One region of the Cellulosimicrobium protaetiae genome, then DNA from elsewhere that is predicted to be linked to it. Evidence: predicted binding sites of a transcription regulator. Region 1 holds the regulator's gene; the other holds the start of a gene.
What was found. The regulator LexA, encoded in region 1, represses DNA repair genes until DNA is damaged. The targets are predictions, from matches to a motif close to TCGAACANNTGTTCGA.

Region 1 (7,333 bases):
AGAGCGCGGCGCGCCTCGCGCGCCGGCACGGGGGCGTCACGACGGACGCGCTGGACGCGGCGTCGGCCGCGTTCGGGACGGTCGTCGGCGCGCTGCCCGCCGAGCGGTTCCCGGACGGGCTGCCCGACGGCGCGCGCTCGGCCGTCGCGGCGGTGCGTGACGCCGCGCGCGAGGTCCTCTCGACGCTCAAGCCCGAGACCGGGGTGACCAAGCCTGCCCAGCCGGACTCCGGGCTGAAGATGGCCCAGTCGACCATGCTGCAGCTCTTCGAGGTCGCGGAGCGCATGGCTGCCGACCCGACGGGGCACGACGTGCTCTGGTGCTCGCGGCCGGGCGAGGGCGGCTGGTCGGCCGACCGGTTCGGCGAGGGCGCGAGCCGCCTGCACGCCGCACCGCTGGGCGTCGCGGGGCTCATCCGCACGCACCTGCTCGCCGAGCGGACCGGGGTGTTCACCTCGGCGACGCTCGCGCTCGGCGGGAGCTTCGACGCCGTCGCGCGCACCTTCGGGCTCGGGAGCGGCGGCGAGGTGAAGGACGCCGACGCGCCGCGGTGGCGCGGGCTCGACGTCGGCAGCCCGTTCGACTACGCGCGGCAGGGCATCCTCTACGTCGCCAAGCGCCTCCCGACGCCCGGGCGCGAGGCGTCCACCGAGCACCAGCTCGACGAGATCGCCGCGCTCGTGGAGGCCGCGGGCGGGCGCACGCTCGGCCTGTTCTCGTCGCGCCGCGCGGCGGTCGCCGCGGCAGAGGCGATGCGCGAGCGGCTCGACGTGCCGATCCTGTGCCAGGGCGACGACCAGCTCCCGACGCTCGTGCGCGAGTTCGCCGACGACCCGGCGACGTGCCTGTTCGGCACCCTGTCGCTGTGGCAGGGAGTCGACGTCCCGGGGCCGTCGTGCCAGCTCGTGCTCATCGACCGCATCCCGTTTCCCCGCCCGGACGACCCGGTGAAGTCGGCCCGGGCCAGGGCGGTCGAGGCCGCGGGCGGCAACGGGTTCATGCAGGTCTCCGCGACGCACGCCGCGCTCCTGCTGGCGCAGGGCGCCGGTCGGCTCGTGCGGTCCACGGCCGACCGGGGCGTGGTCGCGGTCCTCGACCCGCGCCTCGTGACAGCGCGCTACGGCACGTTCCTCACGCGGTCGATGCCGGGGTTCTGGCAGACGACCGACCGCGACGTCGCTACCGCTGCGCTGCGGCGCCTCGCCGCCCTAGGCTGAGTCCTTTCCCGCGAGCATCAGGGATCCCACGAACTTTCACGGAGGCGAGATGACGACGAGCACGTCCCCCCAGAGCACCGGCGACGGGACCGCGGGCGGTCCGGGAGGGGGAGCACGGACCACCAAGCTCGCGATCGTCGGCGCGGGCGCCGTCGGGTCGACGCTGGCGTACGCGGCGCTCATGCGCGGCGCCGCGCGCACCGTGGCGCTCCTGGACGTGAACCGGGCGAAGGTCGAGGCGGAGGTCCTCGACCTCCAGCACGGCATCCAGTTCATGCCCATGGCGCGCGTCGAGGGGTCGGACGACGTCGCGGTGTGCGCCGGGGCCGACGTGGTCGTCGTGACGGCCGGGGCGAAGCAGAAGCCCGGGCAGACGCGGCTCGACCTCGCCGAGGGCACGATCGGGCTCATGCGCACGATCCTGCCCGGGCTCGTGGAGGTCGCCCCGGACGCGGTCTACGTCATGGTGACCAACCCCGTCGACATCGTCACCTACGCGGCGCTCAAGTTCTCCGGGCTCCCTCCGTCGCAGCTCTTCGGCAGCGGGACCGTGCTCGACTCGTCCCGGTTGCGGTTCCTCGTCGCTCAGCACTGCGGCGTCGCGGTGCAGAACGTCCACGCGTACATCGCGGGCGAGCACGGCGACAGCGAGATCCCGCTGTGGAGCTCCGCGACGATCGGCGGCGTGCCGCTCCTCGAGTGGCCGGGACTCGGTGGGCGGGGACCCCTCACGGAGCAGGTGCGCGACGACATCGCGCGCGAGGTCGTGCAGTCGGCCTACCGGATCATCGAGGGCAAGGGTGCGACGAACTACGCCGTCGGGCTCGCGGGCACGCGCATCATCGAGGCCGTGCTCGACGACGAGCACCGCATCCTGCCCGTGTCGACGCTCCTGGACGGCGCGTACGGGCTCGACGACGTGTGCCTCTCGCTGCCGACGCTGGTCGACCGGCGCGGCGCGGCGGAGCGGGTCGAGGTCCCGCTGGCCGAGGCGGAGCTCGCCGGCCTGCGCTCGTCGGCCGAGTCCCTGCGCGCGGTCGCGCGACGCTTCGGGCTCTGAGAGCGCGGGTCCGCCGACGACGAGAGCCGGGTGGTCGTCGACCACCCGGCTCTCGCCCTGTTCACGGCTGAGGCATCACGTCCGCTGCCACCGGTCACGTACGAGCGCTCGGGGGGCACGCCGACGGCGGGGCCGTTCAGAGGCTGCGCAGCACCGAGACGACACGACCGAGCACCTGGGCGTCGTCGCCCGGGATCGGGTCGTAGGCCGCGTTGTGCGGCATGAGCCAGACGTGCCCGTCCGCGCGCCGCAGGCTCTTCACCGTGGCCTCGCCGTCGATCATCGCCGCCACGATCTCGCCGTTCTCCGCGACCGGCTGCCGGCGCACGACGACCCAGTCGCCGTCGCAGATCGCCGCGTCGACCATCGAGTCGCCCTGCACGCGCAGGAGGAAGAGCTCACCCTCGCCGACGAGCTGGCGGGGCAGCGGGAAGACGTCCTCGACGACCTGCTCCGCGAGGATCGGTCCGCCGGCGGCGATGCGGCCGACGACCGGGACGTACGACGGCGCGGGGTGCGCCTCGTCGTACGTCGGCTCGGTCGCGCCGCCCGCCGCCACGAGCGGGGTCGCGCGGCGCGCGTCGTCGGGCTGGACGACCTCGATCGCGCGGGGGCGGTTGGGGTCCCGGCGCAGGAAGCCCTTGCGCTCGAGGGTCGTGAGCTGGTGCTTCACGGACGACGGGCTCGTGAGCCCGACGGCCTCGCCGATCTCGCGCATGCTCGGCGGGTAGCCGCGCTGCTCGACGCACGCGCGGATCGTCTCGAGCACGAGACGCTGCCGCGGGGTGAGCCCGTCACCCCCTGCCGACCCGTCCGGGAGCTCGCGCACCTCGGCGAGCCCCCGTGCCCTGTCCGTGCCTCGTCCCGCCATGGTCGCTCCGCCTCGTCCGTCGTGGCCGCCGACGCCTCCCGGGTCTGCGACCTCCCCTCCCCGCGGCGTGCGCCCCGGGACCACGGTCGCTCCTCCGGGTCCGAGCGGACATGTCCGGCGAACCGACCTGCACCCAGGCTAGGGGAGGTTGCGACACGAATCAAACACCTGTTCGAGCATGTCTCGACTCCGTGGGTCGTCCGTGGTAGACCTTCGTACAGGTGTTCTACGTACACGTGTTCGACCGCCCGGGTCGGCACGGAGGCGAAGGGCTCGCGGAGCCCGATCGACCGGGGAAGGCGATCGGGCCCGCGAGCCGGGACGGAGCAGGCATGGAAGCGATGGCGATCTCGACGGTCGGGCCCCTCGGGCCTACGGGCGGGGCTGCGGCGAGGGGCCGCGCGGGGGAGCGGCCGCTGCGGCTCACGCGACGCGGCCGCGCGGTGCTCGTGCTCCTGGCCGCCGTGGTCCTGCTGCTCGCCGCGCGCGTGGGCGTCGCGGTCGCGAGCGGGCCGGGCGAGCCCCTGGAGGTCCGGGTCCACGTCGTGAGCTCTGGGGAGACGCTGTGGGAGCTCGCTCGCGGCGTCGCGGAGCCGGGTGAGGACCTGCGCGACGTGGTGAGCGGGCTCGCCGAGCTCAACGGGCTCTCGTCGTCGGGGCTCCAGGTCGGGCAGCGGCTCCTCCTTCCGGTCGACGCGGAGTGAGGGGCGGCGTGCGGGGCAGGTCGGAGGATGCCGGGCCGACTGTGACGCAGGACACGTCGGCGACGGTCCGGAAGTGAGCCCCTGGGCTTGCGCGACGCCTTAGGTCGACCTAAGTTAGTGTCACCTCACACGCCGGCTGGGGGGCTGGGCGAACGAGGCGAGGAGCACGCGGTCCACCGCGTCTCCTGTGCGCGTCGCCGCGCGTGAGGCGAGTCACGCGCGAGATGGGGACGGGGGCGTCCCGACGGGGGCGGTCGATCACGACCGCCCCCGTTCTGCTGTCCACCGGCGCCTGCGCGGCCGCGTGCGCGCCGCACGCCCCGTCCACGGGCGGTCGGCGTCGTCGGCGTGTTGCACCGCTTGGCCGTGACGGCATACGTTCGTCGCGCCGACCTGTCGGCGAGACCCCGCGGAGGAGCCCGCCATGCACTGCCCGTTCTGCCGCCACGCGGACTCCCGCGTCGTCGACTCGCGCACCTCGGACGACGGGGCGTCGATCCGGCGGCGCCGTCAGTGCCCCGAGTGCAACCGGCGCTTCACGACCATCGAGACCGCCAGCCTGTCGGTGGTCAAGCGCTCCGGGGTCACGGAACCGTTCTCCCGGGAGAAGATCGTCAACGGTGTGCGCAAGGCGTGCCAGGGCCGGCCCGTCAACGAGGACGACCTCGCGGTGCTCGCGCAGCGCGTCGAGGAGACGATCCGGGCGAGCGGCAGCGCCGAGCTCGACGCGTACGAGATCGGGCTCGCGATCCTCGGGCCGCTGCGCGAGCTCGACGAGGTCGCGTACCTGCGCTTCGCGAGCGTCTATCAGGCGTTCGACTCGCTCGAGGACTTCGAGAGCGCCATCACCTCGCTGCGGGTCGAACGCGAGGAGCGCGAGTCTGCCGCGGCACGTTCCGAGGCTGCCGCGTCCGGCGCGGTCCCGAGCGCCGATGCCGAGGAGTCGGCGTCCCGGACCTGAGCAGGCCGGGCACCTCGGGACGGTCGTGCACCTGCGACGTCCGCCCGCAGAGCTCAAGGGTGCTGCAGGGGGCGCGGGAGGGCTACAGGTCGCTGGACCGGGACGCCCAGATGTTGATACCCGTGTCCGACGGCAGCGCGTCGACCGCCTCGAGCTCCTCCGCCGAGAGCGCCGGCGCGTCCAGCGCCGCGAGGTTGTCGTCGAGCTGGCGCGTCGAGCTCGCCCCGAGGAGGACCGACGTGACGCGCTCGTCCCGCAGCGCCCAGAGGATCGCCGTCGTCGCGAGGCTGCGCCCGTGGGCGCGCGCGAGCCCGTCGAGCCGGCGGACGTGGGCGAGGTTCGTCTCCGAGAGGAACGCCGGGCGGAGCGGACCGCCGCGCGCGGCCCGCGAGCCCGCCGGGACGCCGTCGAGGTAGCGGTCGGTCAGCATCCCCTGCGCGAGCGGTGAGAAGGCCACGACGCCGAGTCCCTCGGCTCCGGCGACATCGAGCACGGACGCTCCCGCGGGGTCGTGCGGGTCCGGTTCCTCGATCCACCGGTTGAGCATCGAGTGCGACACCTGCGTCACGACGAGGTCCACGCCGACCTGCTCCGCGACCCGCAACGCCTCCGCCGTGCGCCGCGCCGAGTAGGACGAGATGCCCGCGTAGCGCGCGCGCCCCGAGCGCACCGCGGTGGCGAGCGCCCCGATCGTCTCGGTGAGCGGGGTCGTCGGGTCGAAGCGGTGGGAGTAGAAGATGTCGACGTGGTCCAGCCCGAGGCGGCGGAGCGACGCGTCCAGGGAGGAGAGGAGGTACTTGCGCGAACCTCCCTCCCCGTACGGCCCGGGTCCCATCCGGTAGCCGGCCTTGGTCGTCACGACGAGCTCGTCGCGCAGCGGGCGCAGCTCGCGGGCGAGCAGACGCCCCAGCGACTCCTCCGCTGCTCCGCCCGGTGGGCCGTAGTTGTTCGCGAGGTCGAGGTGGGTCACGCCCCGGTCCACGGCGTGCAGGACGATCTCGCGCTGCGTGGACCACGGGTCTGCCTCACCGAAGTTCTGCCACAGCCCGAGCGACACCACGGGAAGGGTCAGCCCGGTACGGCCGAGGCGTCGGTGCGGGAGCGGACCACCGACGTCGGGCGTCGCGCCGGACGCCTCGTCGGTCCTCGGGGTGGGAGCATCGGGCGGCACGGCGCTGACGCTACCCGACGCACGCGGTGCGCGGTGCGCCGCGGTCACGTCCGGCGGGCAAATCAGTTGGCGTCGGGCGTCGCCGTGGGGGAGGCTGTCGGGGTGCTCGGAGTGCTGGGCGGACCACGGAGCGGGACCGCCGGAGCGCACCGGGCACAGACCGAAGTCCCCACCGACGAGGAGATCGCCATGGCGTCCGACCAGCAGCGTCCAGCGGCTGACACCGCACCGACCGAGGAGGCCAAGGCGAAGTTCCGCGAGGCGCTCGACCGCAAGAACGCGACGCGTCATCGCACGACGGACGGCGAGTCCAACACGGGCTCCGTGCACGGCTCCGAGACCGTCGGCCCGGTCCAGCGCACCTTCCGCCGCAAGTCCGGCTGACCACCGCCCTCACCTCGTCCGGTCGTCCCCGCGCGGGGTGGCCGGACGACGTGCGTCCGGACTCAGCCCCCCGAGCGGGCGAAGCGGCGACCGGTGACGTCGCGCGCCTCGACGACGACCCATTCCTCGGTCGGGACGTCGACGGTCGGGACGAGCGGCGGCGCGTCCTCCTGGACGGCGTCCACCTCGTGCTCGGAACGGATCCGGTGCGCGGTGCCGCGAGCGACGACGCTCCACGCCCCGTCCCCGTCGACGTGGTCCCACTCGAGGGCGACGCGCTCGTTGGTGACGAGCGTCGCGAGCTTGGTGCCCGGGACGGTGCGGAAGGCGATCGTGCGCTCGTGCGCGCGCACGGTCACGGGGAAGATGTCCGGCTCCCCCCGGACGCTCACGGCGAGGCGTGCGACATGGGTCCCCTCCACGAGGTCCCAGCACGCGTCGGCGTCGAGGACCTGCGGCGCGTCGTGCGTGTATCCGGTCATGCCTCATCGTGGCACCGGGCCGTGCCGGCCGCTCAGCGGCGAAGGTCATGGCGCACGAGGACCTTCGCCGCGTGCGCCGGACGGAACCGGGGCACGCGGCGAAGGTCGACGCGACGCCACGCGGGGCGCAGCGTCGTGAGTGCTGCCTCGTCAGTCGAGGACGCGCAGGGCGATCGTCTGCTCCATGGCGGCGAGCGCCTCGATCACGGCGGGCTCGACGCGCGAGCCGACGTCGGTGACGACGTAGCCGATCTCGCCGCGCGTGGCGAGGAGCTGGCCCTCGATGTTGGTGCCGTGCTCGGCGAGCGTCGCGTTGACCGCGGCGAGCACACCCGGGGTGTTGCGGTGCAGGTGCGTCACGCGCGTGATCCCGGTGGTCTGCTCGAGCGCGAGGTTCGGGACGTTGACGCTGAGCGTCGTCGAGCCCGTCGTGAGGTAGTCGCGCAGCTTGGCCGACACGAACTGCCCGATCGCCTCCTGCGC
Region 2 (7,333 bases), 600 kb from region 1:
CCGGTCGTCCGGTCAGTCATAGAGGCCCTCCACGGTCCAGCGTCCGCGGGCGCTCGCGAGGAGGAGCCCGCGGCCGTCGTCGAGCAGGACCTGCACGTGCACCCGGCGCCGCGGCGCGGGGGTCCACCAGCGCTCGGCGAGCGGCCACGGCCCGGCCCAGTCCACGACGGCGCGCACCGACCCGGGGCCGGGCAGCGTCCCCTCGCGTCGAGGCGGCGCCGGGCGGCGCGCGCCCGCCTCCGGCGCAGCGGTGGGCCACCGCACGGTGACGGGCTCGCCGCTCATCGCGAGGCGCGCGTCGACGACGACGGGCCGCCCCGCCGCGTCGAGCACGACGACGTCCTGCGGCTCGACGGGCACGACCGCCGGCGCGGGGCTCGGCAGCGCGCCGGGCCACGGCAGGGCCGGGTCGCGCGGGCGCGCGACGTCCTCCCCGAACGGCACGAGGTGCACGCGGTCGGTCGCGTCGCGACCGCCCTGGACCTCGACGCGCAGGACGGCGTCGCCGCCGAGGATCCCCTGCACGCGCCCGAGCGCACGGTGGGCGCGCGCGTCCTCCCCGCTCGACGCGCCCCACAGGCGCGGCTGCTCCGCCCCCGCCGGGACGACCTCCTCGGCCGTGAGGGACAGGCGAGCCAGCGGCGCGACGTCGGGCACGACGTCGGCGCCGCCGGGCGAGCCGCCGCGCTCGCCACCACGGCTGCCCTGCCGTGCTGCCCGGGCCGCACGCCCGGCCCGGACGGACGTGGTGGTGAGCCAGCCCTCGAGCTGCCACCGGACCTTGTCCGTGAGGCGCGCCGGGCTCATCGCGCCCGGCCCGTCGAGCCGCCAGGTCCGCTCGAGGTCGTCGCCCTCGGTGGTCCGCGCGGTGATGCGCAGCCGCCCGGCGACGAGCGAGCGCGCGACGAGCTGGTCGTGCAGGTCCTCGGAGAGCCGCCGCGCGGCGAAGGTCGCGACGTCGACGCGCTCGGCGGGCGGGTCGAGCTCGGCGCTCACCGCGACGTCGGGCTCGACGCGGCGCCGCGCGGGCGGGCGCAGGTCCTCGCCGCGCGCGAGCCGGTGCGCCCACGCGCCGAGGTCGCCGAACCGTCCCTCGACGGTCGCGGGCGGCAAGGCCGCGAGCGCCCCGAGGGTGCGCACGCCGAGCCGGCCCAGGAGGTCCACGAGCTCGTCGATCGCGACGGCGGCGTCGGGGCGGGCCGCGACGTGCACGAGGTCGCGCGCGGGCCGCGGCGCGAGGAACGCGGCCGAGCCGCCGGGGACCACGACGGCGGCGTCCCGCGCGGCGAGCACGGCGGCGAGGATGCCGTCGGCGACGCCCACCTGACACTCGTACCCGGAGTCGGCGACGCGCGCGACGAGCGCCTCCGCGAGCGCGGCGTCGGACCCGTGGTACCGGCTCGCCCCCGCCGCGGGCAGGAGCAGCAGGCCGGGCCGGGTGATCTCCAGACCGGCGACGACGGTCTCGGCTGCGAGCGCGACGGGCTCGAACTCGCGGGCGTCGCGCGCGTCGTCGACGTCGAGCAGCTCGAGCTCGGGGCAGCACTCGCGGGCCCGGCGGCGACGCATGCCGCGGCGCACGCCCTGGGCGCGAGCGGTCGCGGAGACGGCGACGACGCGGCGGCCGTCGTGCGTCGCGGCGGGGACGTGCGCGGGGACGTCGCGCACCGCCATCGCCGCGAGCACCGGCCAGTCCGGCACCCACAGGGCCGCCGTGCGGGTCGGGCTCGTGCTCATCCGACGAGCCTCAACCCGGGTCCACCCGGCTCGCTGAGTGCGGGGTATTCGTCGTCGCGGGAGCCGACGGACTGCAGATCCCCCGCACTCACCGGCTCGGGCTCCGCGAGGAACGCCGGCCAGTCCTCGTGCGCGAGCGGGAGGTCGACCTCGACCCGCGTGGGTCGCGCGGCACCCCCGCGGCCCGCGCGCTCGACGACCAGCGTGCGCCGACGCAGCCAGCCCGCCCCGCGGTCCGCGCCGGACCAGCCGCCGCCCGTCACCGTGAGCGCGACGTGCGCGCCCGGCCACGCCGTGGCCGCGACGAGCAGCGCGCCGCGCTCGCGTGCGCGGCCGGTGAGGCGGCGCCGGTCGGTGTCGGTGAGAGCGGCGTCGGGCCCGACGACCACGACGTCCAGGCCGTCGACGAGCGCCGCGATCGCGAGCGCCGCGTCCGGTCCCGGCCGAGGGACGAGGACGACGCGGTCGAGGTCCGCGCCGACGTCGGCGGCCGCGAGCAGCCCGACCGCGGGGAACCCGACGGCGGCGGTCCACGCCCCGGCTCGCGACGGTCGCGCGACGAGCGCGAGCAGGAGGCTGGTCGACCCGCGCACCGCGACCACCGTGCCGCGCTGGAGCCCGCCGAGCGGCAGGAGCGGGGCGAGCGCGTCGTGCACGGGCCACGCCCGCTCGTCCGTGGTCACCTCCCGACTCGCGTCACCCATCGCGACGTGGCGACCGCGGGCGCGCACCGGACCCTCGGCCGGCGCGACAGGGGCCGGCCGGGCCGGCAGCGAGGAGCCATCGGTGACCGGGACGTCGGTGAACGAGACGTCGGCGGGGCGTGCCGCGTCGGCTCGCGGGACGGCGACCGGTGCTGCCGTGACCGCGGGGGTGACGACCGGGCGGTGTCGGCGGACGCCCGTACGCTCCTCCGCACGGCGCAGGACGGCGCGGGCGCGCTCGGCCTTGTCGTCCCCGGAGGTGACGACCGGTGCCCCCGCCCGTTCGGTGGGGTCGGCGAGAAGGGTCATCTCGCCTCCCGGTGCTGCTCGGACGGGACGCGTCGTCACGCGTCGACTGCTCGTGGGCGTCGTTCTGCACCCACCGGTGTTCGAACAGATGTTCGAACACTTCCAGTGAACGACCGCCGTCGCGGGGTGTCAACTCCGCAGGTGAGAGCCGTCGGCTTCGTCCGAGATGCCCGACGCAACTCTCGACCGTCGCTCGAGGGTTGACCCCAACCCTCGGCTTCTACCTGAACCTCATCCCCGCCGCGCATGCTCGGCATCCGGCCCCCGCCGCACGACGGCCCACCGGATGGCAGGCTGACGTCATGGACGCCCGCACGACCCTGCCCACGCTCGGCTCGCTCACCTGGGAGCCGGCCCTCGACCACCTCGACCTCGTCGCCCCGGCGACCGCCGACGCACTGCGCCGCTGGGCCGAGGCCGACCCGGACGTCGCGGCGCTCGTCGCCGTGACGGAGATCGACCCCGACCTCGCGGACACCGCGACGCTCAACGCCGCGTTCGACCTGCCCGTCGAGGCGTCCGCGAACTGCGTCGTCGTGGGCGGCGCCCGGGCGGGCGACGAGCGGATCGCCGCCGCCGTGGTGCGCGCGCACACGCGCGCCGACGTCAACACGCGCGTACGCAAGCTCCTCGACGTGCGCAAGGCGTCGTTCCTGCCGACCGACCGCGCGACGGCCGAGTCCGGTATGGAGTACGGCGGCATCACGCCCGTCGGGCTGCCGGCGGGGTGGCGCGTGCTCGTCGACTCGCGCGTCGTGACGGACGGCGAGCCCGCGCTCATCGGCAGCGGCGTGCGCGCCTCGAAGCTCCTGCTGCCCGGCAACCTGCTCGGACGCCTGCCGGGCGTCGAGGTCATCGAGGACCTGGCCGTCTCGGTCGCCTGACCGTCCTCTCCGCCGAGCACGACATGAAGGTCGCCACAGGCTTCTCGACGACCTTCATGTCGTGCTCGGCGGGAGATCGTCAGCGTTCGAGGACGACGAGCCGCTGCGTCGCGCGCGTCATCGCGACGTAGCGGTCCACGGCACCCTCGATGCCGTCGCCGAACGTCTGCGGGTCCACGAGCACGACGAGGTCGAACTCGAGGCCCTTCGCCGTCTCGGGCGTGAGCACCCGCACGCGCGACGCCCCGTCCTCGCCGAGCCTCGCCACGATCGGCTCGGTCGACGCCGCGGCGAACCCCGCGCCGCCGATCACGCAGACCGTGCCCTCGGCGTGCTCGGCGAGCCAGCCGTCGAGCACCCCGTCGAGGTCCGCGACCGCCCCGTAGGCGACCGGCACGCCCGTGCTGCGCACCGACGTCGGGACGTTGGCGTCCGGGAGCGCGGCCCGGATGACGGGCTCCGCCGCCGCCATGACCTCCTGCGGCGTGCGGTAGTTGACGCTCAGCGACGCCTCCTCGACCCGGTCGAACCCGACGCGCGCGAGCCGCTCACACCAGCCCTCCGCGAACCCGTGGCGGGCCTGGGCCCGGTCCCCCACCACCGTGACGCTGCGCGACGGGCACCGGCTCAGCACCATCCGCCACTCCGCGTCGGTGAGCTCCTGCGCCTCGTCGACGACGACGTGCGCGAACGGCCCCGCGAGGCGGTCGGGCGTGGCCGTCACGAGCGCGCCGTCGTCGACGAGCGCGTCGCGCAGGTCCTGCCCCTTGAGCATCGTCATCACCTGGAGCTCGCTGTCGTCGGACGCGACGAGGTGGTCGACGACGTCGTCCATGCGGGCGCGCTCGGCCGCCACCGCGGCCTCGTTGCGGCGACGGCGGCGCGACGCCTCGGGGTCGCCCAGGCGCTGTCGCGCGGCGTCGAGCAGCGGCAGGTCCGCCGTCGTCCACGCCTGGGCGTCCGCACGCTGGAGCGTGCGCACCTGCTCGGGCGTGAGCGACGGCGCGCACAGGCGCAGGTAGGCGGGCACCGACCACAGGTCGGCCACGAGGTCGGTGGCCTCGACGAGCGGCCACGCGCGGTCGAACGCGGCGCCGAGCGCGCGGTGGCTCCGCAGGGAGCGGCGCACGTCGTCGGCCGACAGGTCCCCGGCGTCCTCCACGTCTCCCTCGCCCACCGTCTTGTCCACGAGGATCTCGACGAGAGCGGCCCAGACGTCGTCGCGCGCCTCGTTGTGCGGGGTGCCGGGGTCCACGGACTCGAACGCCTCCGCCCAGTCCGCGGTGGACAGCCAGACGTCCGCCCACGGTGTCTCGACCTCCATGCCCTCGGCCGGCGGTCGCTCGGAGAAGCGCACGGCCGGCTCGATCGCGGCGACGAGGGCGGCGGACGCCTTGAGCCGGGCCGCCTCGGGGTCCGTCTCCTCGCGCGCCGCCGCACCCTCCGGGACGAGGTCGCGCAGCGTGCAGGTCTGCACGCCCTCCTCGCCGAGCCCGGGCAGCACGTCGGCGACGTACGAGAGGTACGGGCGGCTCGGCCCGACGACGAGCACGCCCCCGTGCGCGCCGCCCACCTGGGGGTCGGCGTAGAGCAGGTAGGCGGCGCGGTGCAGCGCCACGACGGTCTTGCCCGTGCCCGGGCCGCCGTCGACGACGAGCGCGCCCCGCGAGCCCGCGCGCACGATCGCGTCCTGGTCCGCCTGGATCGTGCCGAGCACGTCGCGCATGCGCGGCGACCGGCCCGCCCCGAGGCTCGCGACGAACGCCGACTGGTCGTCGAGCGCCGCGCCCGACCCCGCGCCGTCGGGCACGAGCTCCTCGTCCCAGTAGTCGGTGACGCGGCCGCGCGTCCACCGGTAGCGGCGGCGCGCCGCGAGGCCGAGGGGGTGAGCGGGTGTCGCGGCGAAGTACGGCTCCGCGGCGGGCGAGCGCCAGTCGACGAGCAGCCGCTCCCCCGCCGGGTCCGTGAGGCCCACGCGGCCCACGTAGACGGGAGCGGAGCCGTCGGCGAAGGTCATGCGGCCCAGGCACAGGTCGACGCCGTAGCGCTGGAGCAGCCGCAGACGGCCGCTGAGCCGGTGGATCTCCTGGTCGCGCTCGAGGGCCTCGGTCCCACTGCCGCCCGGCGCACGCCGAGCCGCGTCGAGGCGCTGCGCGAGGTCGGCGGCGGAGTGCTCGAGGCTCGCCGCGATCGCGGCGAAGTGGCGCTCGTCGGCAGCGATTAGCACGGGGTCGGCCTTCGCGGCCAGGCGGTCGGGAAGGTCGAAGACCCCCGGGACGCGCAGGTCCGGACGGGGGGTCGGGTCGGTCGTGCGGTCGGCGGTCACGGGGGCGTCGGGCAACGTCATCAGCTCCGGTCCGAGGTCGAGCGGGACGGCGCGGACCGACGACGGACCGCGCACGAACGGAGATTCTGCGCCCCCCGGGGGGCCTTGCCGCAAGACCCCCCGTGCGCTATACCTTGGAAAGGGAGGCCGGTCGGCCTCCCTTTGTCGTTCCCGTCCTCGACCCGACCAGGGTCGGACCCGCGCGGTCGCGACGGCGCGCCCAGATGCGAGACGTGGCCCCTCACCGTGCTCGGTGGGGGGCCACGTCTCGCGTCTCGTGCAGGCGGGTCAGCTCTCGGCGCGGCCCTCGCGCCAGTAGCCCATGAACGCGACGGCGCGGCGGTCGACGCCGAGCTCGGCGACGAGGTGGCGCCGCAGCGTCTTGATCGCGCTCGCCTCGCCCGCGAGCCATGCGTACAGGACGGTGTCCTCCTCGAGCAGCCCGGGTACCTCCCAGAGGATCGACGCGTCGACGTCGACGTCCTCCAGGTCCTCCGCGGTGCGGCACTGGGCGGGTGGGTCCGTCCCGAGGACGCCCGCACCGAGGATGCGCTCGGCGGCCTCCTTGACGGCGGGCACCAGGCGCGCGCCGTGGGCGTCGTGCGACCCGCCGGGGACGTCGTCGCGGGCCAGGAAGGTCACACGGACGCCGGGGGGCGTGACGAGGTCGCGCGCGTCGCCGACGTGCGGCACCTCGACGTAGACCTCGCCCCACGCGTTTGCGGGCAGGTCCTCGCAGATCGCGGCGATCGCGGGCAGGGCGGTCTCGTCGCCCGCGAGCAGGAGCGCGTGCGGACGGGTCGGGGGGCGGAACTCGATGCCGCCGACCGGGCCGTCGAACGTCGCGTCCGGGCCGAGCAGGACGAGTGGCGTGCCGACCTCGGCGGCCAGCGCCCAGCGCGAGGCGGGGCCGGCGTCACCGTGCAGGACGACGTCGACGTCGACCTCGCGCACCTCTGGACGCACCGCGACGGTCGTGTACGTGCGCAGCGGGTTGCGCCGCTCCTCGGGCTGGTCGCGCCACGCGGCGTACCAGGACTCGGCGTCGCGCACGAGGTGCTCGTAGCCGCCGTCGGGCGCGGGCAGGACGAACTTGATCCGCACGTCGAGGCCGGGGTCGCCGAAGAGGTCGAGCTCCGGGCCGGTGAACGTGAACCGGCGGAAGCTCGGCGTGAGCTGCTCGACGCGCGCCACCTCGACGTCGAAGAAGCGCCACGGAGCGGTCGCCCGGGCGACGGGACGACGGGCACGGGCGTTGGGTGCGGCGACGGACTGACTCACACAGGTGAGGCTAACCTACGCGCCCTCGGCGGGGTCAACCCGTCCGGGCCCCGGACCCGCCCCCCGGCGCGTGAGACGCGTCACGCGCCCCG

Region 2: a site for LexA is predicted at 2,831-2,846, ahead of FIC82_RS10795 (YbaK/EbsC family protein). Genes of this name have one in related genera too.

Annotation. Positions count from the first base shown of each region.
Region 1 covers NZ_CP052757.1:3,144,633-3,151,965, reverse strand. Annotated here, with positions in the region: gene FIC82_RS13515 (ATP-dependent DNA helicase) at 1-1,217, shown strand, start outside; gene FIC82_RS13510 (L-lactate dehydrogenase) at 1,267-2,277, shown strand; gene lexA (transcriptional repressor LexA) at 2,414-3,148, opposite strand; gene FIC82_RS13500 (LysM peptidoglycan-binding domain-containing protein) at 3,481-3,852, shown strand; gene nrdR (transcriptional regulator NrdR) at 4,277-4,813, shown strand; gene FIC82_RS13490 (aldo/keto reductase) at 4,896-5,984, opposite strand; gene FIC82_RS13485 (DUF5302 domain-containing protein) at 6,174-6,368, shown strand; gene FIC82_RS13480 (pyridoxamine 5'-phosphate oxidase family protein) at 6,431-6,850, opposite strand; gene serA (phosphoglycerate dehydrogenase) at 7,001-7,333, opposite strand, start outside.
Region 2 covers NZ_CP052757.1:2,549,275-2,556,607, reverse strand. Annotated here, with positions in the region: gene FIC82_RS10810 (error-prone DNA polymerase) at 1-20, opposite strand, end outside; gene FIC82_RS10805 (DNA polymerase Y family protein) at 13-1,737, opposite strand; gene FIC82_RS10800 (hypothetical protein) at 1,734-2,750, opposite strand; gene FIC82_RS10795 (YbaK/EbsC family protein) at 3,053-3,634, shown strand; gene helR (RNA polymerase recycling motor ATPase HelR) at 3,714-5,981, opposite strand; gene FIC82_RS10785 (siderophore-interacting protein) at 6,249-7,241, opposite strand; gene FIC82_RS10780 (iron ABC transporter permease) at 7,322-7,333, opposite strand, start outside.